2 regions of the Pseudoalteromonas sp. 78C3 genome follow, and region 1 is predicted to be linked to the other one. Evidence: predicted binding sites of a transcription regulator. Region 1 holds the regulator's gene; the other holds the start of a gene.
The links. The regulator MetJ, encoded in region 1, represses methionine synthesis genes. The targets are predictions, from matches to a motif close to TAGACGTCTAGACGTCTA.
Positions count from the first base shown of each region.

Region 2: the regulator MetJ is predicted to act here: its motif matches at 1,577-1,594, upstream of metK (methionine adenosyltransferase).

Region 1 covers NZ_PJAV01000130.1:7-3,268, reverse strand. Annotated here, with positions in the region: gene metB (cystathionine gamma-synthase) at 1-1,008, opposite strand, end outside; gene metJ (met regulon transcriptional regulator MetJ) at 1,298-1,618, shown strand; gene CXF76_RS07075 (malic enzyme-like NAD(P)-binding protein) at 1,701-2,942, opposite strand.
Region 2 covers NZ_PJAV01000169.1:31,231-34,492, reverse strand. Annotated here, with positions in the region: gene tkt (transketolase) at 1-1,391, opposite strand, end outside; gene metK (methionine adenosyltransferase) at 1,696-2,847, shown strand; gene CXF76_RS16815 (hypothetical protein) at 3,023-3,262, shown strand, end outside.

The DNA.
Region 1 (3,262 bases):
GTGACAAATTAAGCTCTCTACGCCACCTAGTGACTCAGCTAAACTAAACGTTTTAAGACTAGTTAAAAATGCCGCAGCGTCATTTATATCGCCTTTAATATCAAAACTAACCATGCCACCAAAACCAAGTTGCTGTGCTTTAGCCAGTTCATGTTGAGGATGTGACTCAAGACCTGGGTAGTAAACTTGGCTTACATATTCAGAGCTTTCAAGATACTTAGCTATTGCCAGTGCATTTTCTTGATGCTGCCTTAGGCGCACATTTAAAGTACGTAAACCACGAAGCGTTAAATAGCTATCAAAAGGCGCACCCGTAATTCCAATGTTATTAGCCCACCAAGCAAGCTCATCGCCTAACTCTTGTGTTGCGGCAATAACAGCGCCGCCTACTACATCTGAGTGTCCGTTAATGTATTTAGTGGTTGAATGCACCACAATATCTACACCAAACTTAATAGGGTTTTGTAAAGCAGGCGACAAAAACGTGTTATCTGCAGCCACCAATGCACCGCATTGCTTTGCAACATCGGTAACCGCTTTAATATCTGTTAAACGAAGTACTGGGTTACTTGGGGTTTCTATCCAAATAAGCTTAGGTTTAATTACTAAAATTTGTTGAAGGCTTTCTTCTTTTGTTAAATCTAATATTTCGAGCTTTAGTAGTCCGCGTTTTTGTAAAGATGTAAATAAACGATAGCTGCCACCATAACAATCATGTGGAATTACTAACGTATCGTCACTATTAAGTAGCTGAGTAGCTAAATGCACGGCAGCCATGCCTGTAGCTGTAATTATGCCACGAGCGCCACCTTCAAGCTTAGCAAGCGTCTCAGCTAAAATATCACGATTAGGATTACCGCTACGACCATAATCATACTCACGCTTAGTATCAAAGTCGGCAAACGAATAAGTAGTCGATAAATAAATTGGCGGTACCACCGCACCATGATGTTTATCAGCATCAACGCCGTTACGTACAGCAATGGTCGCTTTGTTTTTTTCGCTCATATTCGTCACCTGATTAATTTGGATGTTTAGACGTCTAAAAGAGTAAGTTATCCGTTTTGATAAGTCAAAGTATTTTAAAGCTCTAGATGGCTAAAAGTAGAAGAGGCCTCTGCGAATAACACATTTTAGCTCACAAAAGTGTGCTTATCTTTACACCTACAATAGGCTTATTAAGATAGATCTGTATCTATTATTTGACTATCTTTTTTAAATCGATAGAATTTCACGCATATTTACACGCTTTTTATACCGTGTGAGAAATTAATAATCTGAGGCAACGATACATCTTATGGCTAAATGGAATGGTGAGTATATTCACCCATACGCAGAACACGGTAAAAAATCAGAGCAAGTTAAAAAGATCACCGTTTCGATCCCGCTAAATGTATTAAAGGTATTAACTGACGAACGTACACGTCGTCAAATCAATAACCTTCGCCATGCTACAAATAGTGAATTGCTATGTGAGGCATTTTTGCATGCTTTTACTGGCCAACCTTTACCAAATGACGATGACTTACGTAAAGATAACGCCGAAAAAGTGCCAGAAGAAGTTAAAAAAATAATGCAAGAAATGGGTCTAGAAGTACCCGTTTTAAACGAAGAATAAATATTACAAAGACAAAAAAACCTCAGTAATTACTGAGGTTTTTTTATGTCTAAATTTTATTGCATAGCTCTACTGTATAGATTTACTGCATATAGTTTTCAGGTAGCTCAATTTGTGCAACACCTGACTCAATAGCAGCAAGTGCAACAGCTCTTGCTATACGCGGCAGTAAACGTGGATCCATTGGTTTTGGAATAATATACTGCGCACCAAATTCTAGTTTATCTACTCCAGCGGCTTTTAAAACTTCTGCAGGTACTGGCTCTTTGGCAATACTTCGAATAGCATCTACTGCAGCAATTTTCATTTCATCGTTAATAGCACTTGCACGTACATCAAGCGCACCACGGAAAATAAACGGGAAACATAAAACATTATTAACTTGGTTAGGGTAATCAGAGCGCCCTGTTGCCATGATTAAATCGTTGCGTGCGCCGTGCGCAAGTGCAGGATCAATCTCAGGATCTGGATTTGAACATGCAAACACAACTGGTTTTGCAGCCATTAGCTTTAAATCTTCAGCCGCTAATAAGTTAGGGCCAGAAACACCCACAAACACATCAGCATCTGCAATTACATCTTGCAATGTACGCTTATCGGTATTGTTAGCAAAAAGCTGTTTGTATTCATTTAAGTCATCGCGGCGGGTATGAATAACACCTTTGCGGTCAAGCATATAAATGTGTTCACGCAGTGCACCACACTTAATTAACAGCTCCATACACGCAACAGCGGCAGCGCCTGCACCTAAACATACAATAATTGCATCTTCAATTGACTTACCTTGTACTTCTAGCGCATTTAACATACCAGCAGCCGTAACAATGGCAGTACCGTGTTGATCATCATGAAAAACAGGAATACTACAACGCTCTATTAATGCTTTTTCTATTTCAAAACACTCTGGTGCTTTAATATCTTCAAGGTTAATACCACCGAATGTGTCGGCAATGTTGGCAACCGTATTAATAAAGTCTTCTGTTGTTTTGTGCTTAACTTCAATATCGATAGAATCAAGCCCTGCAAAACGTTTAAACAATAGCGCTTTACCTTCCATTACAGGCTTAGACGCTAAAGGACCTAAATTACCAAGGCCTAGAATTGCAGTACCATTAGTAATAACCGCAACCATGTTACCTTTACCAGTATATTTATAAGCATTTGCAGGATCTGCAGCTATTTCACGTACAGGTTCGGCAACACCTGGGCTATACGCAAGTGCAAGATCATGAGCCGTTTCAGCTGGTTTTGTAAGCTCAATGCTAATTTTACCTGGTACGGGATGTGAGTGGTAATGTAGTGCTTGTTCACGAAAGTCAGACATAACGCGATGGTATCCTGCAATTTAAGTTAAAGTGAGAGATGGAGTCTTGGGGTACGATACCCTTATTATTTTTAAATTCCAAGCAATATCAGGTCTATCCTGTTATATGCTATATCCTTTAATTTTAAGAGGTTTTTCAGTAACTTTGCAGGATTATATCAACATTTAATAAATAAAAATTCACCTAAAAAGTAAGTTTTAAGGTGCTTTTATGCCTATCAAAATCTTATAAAATGTATACTTAAAGTATCAGCATAAACTTAGAATAACAGCCTACTACCCTACTTTAAAAACAGATAAGCCCACGTTAGCTACTTTTA
Region 2 (3,262 bases), on a different contig from region 1:
GAATCGTGCGTGTATACAAAAATGCTTGGTTGCTTCATTAATGCAGCCATACGTACGGCATTTTTTGCATATTCAACAAACATTAAGAACGTAGCACCGTAAGGAATAAAACCTTTATGAAGCGCAATACCATTCATAATTGCCGACATACCAAACTCACGCACACCGTAATAAATGTAGTTACCGCTTGCATCATCGCGTGTTAAACCTTTAGAGCCATCCCAAATTGTTAAGTTTGAGCCAGCTAAATCGGCTGAGCCACCCATAAATTCTGGTAATAACGGACCAAACGCATTTAATGCATTTTGCGATGCTTTACGAGACGCTGGGTTTGCTGGGTTTGCTTGTAATTGCTCAATATACGCTTGAGATTTTTCAGCCCAATCGCCAGGAAGTTCGTTATTAATACGACGCTTGTATTCAGCTGCAAGCTCTGGGTATGCTTTTGCGTATGCTGCAAATTTTTCGTCCCAGCTTGATTCAAGCTGTTGACCTTTTTCTTTGCCATCCCACTGTGCGTAAATATCATCAGGAATTTCGAAAGCATCGCCAGTCCAACCTAAAAATTCGCGAGATGCTTTAATTTCATCATCACCTAGTGGAGCACCGTGACAATCATGGCTGCCTGATTTATTAGGTGAGCCGTAACCAATAATTGTTTTACAACAAATTAGTGAAGGTTTATCGGTAACGCTTTTTGCTTCTGCAATTGCAGCACTTACAGCATCGCTGTCGTGGCCATCAACACCACTAATTACATGCCAACCGTATGCTTTAAAGCGAGCTGGCGTGTCATCTGTAAACCAACCTTCTACTTCGCCATCGATTGAGATGCCGTTGTCATCCCAAAATGCAACAAGTTTACCCAGACCTAATGTGCCTGCAAGTGAACCTGATTCATGAGAAATACCTTCCATAAGGCAGCCATCGCCCATAAATGCATAGGTAAAGTGATCAACAATATCGTGACCTTCACGGTTAAACTGTGCAGCTAGCGCTTTTTCAGCAATTGCCATACCTACGGCATTTGTGATCCCTTGACCTAATGGACCCGTAGTAGTTTCGATTCCTGGTGCATAGCCATATTCAGGGTGACCTGGTGTTTTAGAATGCATTTGACGGAAGTTTTTAATTTCGTCCAGTGGTAAGTCGTAACCACTTAGGTGCAATAGAGAATAGATAAGCATTGAACCGTGGCCGTTTGAAAGAATAAATCTGTCACGGTCAGCCCACTCTGGATTCGTTGGGTTATGTTTTAGATAATCGCGCCATAATACTTCTGCGATATCAGCCATGCCCATAGGGGCTCCAGGGTGACCAGATTTGGCCTTTTGTACTGCGTCCATTGACAAGACGCGAATAGCATTTGCAAGTTCTTTGCGAGATGGCATGAATTCTCCTACCTTTATGTGTATTTGCGCGGGTATTTATGTGTTTGTTTATGCACCCAAGTAACTTGGGTTCGTTTATACCGACCATTCTTACTTATTGTGGGGGCTGTGTGCAATTAAAAACCCTATAAAAGTGAGGCATTATGAATATTTTTTAAGACCAAAAAGTTATTAGTAATTTTATTTAGACGTCTAGGCGTAAAAACACTATGCAAGGTGTTTTGTTTTCGATAAAATACGCCCCTTAATTTTTTAGCGCTAATACCGACGTTTGTGAAGCGCAATATTTGTGAGCAGAATTACAATGGCAAAACATTTATTTACTTCTGAATCAGTTTCTGAAGGTCATCCGGATAAAATCGCCGATCAAATCTCTGATGCGGTACTTGATGCTATCCTAGAGCAAGACTCTCATGCCCGTGTTGCATGCGAAACTTACGTAAAAACCGGTATGGTTATGGTTGGTGGTGAAATCACTACTAGCGCATGGGTTGATATCGAAGAAATTACACGTAAAACAATTCGTGACATTGGCTACACAAATTCAGACATGGGCTTTGATGCCGATTCATGTGCAATTTTAAACACTATTGGTAAACAGTCTCCAGACATTAACCAAGGTGTTGACCGTACTAGCCCAGAAGAGCAAGGCGCTGGCGACCAAGGCTTAATGTTTGGTTACGCATGTAACGAAACAGAAGTACTAATGCCTGCTCCAATTACTTACTCACACCGTTTAGTACAGCGCCAAGCTGAGGTTCGTAAAAGCGGCGAGCTTAACTGGTTACGTCCAGATGCAAAATCTCAAGTTACTTTTGCATACGAAAATGGCAAACCTGTAGGTATTGATGCTGTTGTACTTTCTACTCAGCACAGCGAAGACATTTCGCAAAAAGATTTAGTAGAAGCGGTAATGGAAACTATCATCAAGCCGGTACTTCCTGCAGAACTTATCACAAGTGCAACTAAGTTTTTCATTAACCCAACAGGTCGCTTTGTTATTGGCGGACCAATGGGTGACTGTGGTTTAACTGGTCGTAAAATCATTGTAGATACATACGGTGGTATGGCTCGTCACGGTGGTGGTGCTTTCTCTGGTAAAGATCCATCAAAAGTTGACCGTTCAGCAGCATACGCTGCACGTTACGTTGCTAAAAACATTGTTGCTGCTGGTCTTGCTGACAAGTGTGAGCTACAAGTTTCTTACGCAATTGGTGTTGCAGAGCCTACTTCTATCAGCGTTGAAACGTTTGGTACAAGCAAGCTAGAAGAAAGCCGTTTAATCGAGCTTATTCGTGAACATTTTGACCTGCGCCCTTACGGCTTAATTCAAATGCTTGATTTAGAGCGCCCTATCTACCTTCCTACAGCGGCTTACGGCCACTTTGGTCGTGACGAATTCCCTTGGGAACGTACAGATAAAGCAGACGCACTTCGCGCAGCTGCCGGCCTTTAAGCCAAAATTGTTGTAGTAAATTAAAAACGGCCCTTTTAAGGGCCGTTTTTGCATCTAAAACTTATTCGCTATATTGTTTGTAGAGCGTCTACAAAATAACTATTAAATCGACCTCGAATTCTTTTGTACTTTAGGTATATACTCATTTCATTATAAAAGCTTTAGGGACAGTTAAATGGCCGATAACTTTCGCGTTATATTTGCAGGACTTGCCGATAACGTTGACATAAAAACAGCATGTACAAATTTAGCTGCAAAATTAAAAACGTCAGATGAAAAAGTAGCTCTTTTTTTTAAAGGTAAGCCACTGTTTGCACCAAGCGATAAAGACAAAGCGTTAAAACAGGCTAAGTTACTAGCAGGCTTAGGCATTAAAAGTAAGCTTCAAGCTGTTTCAAACATCATTCAAAATGGC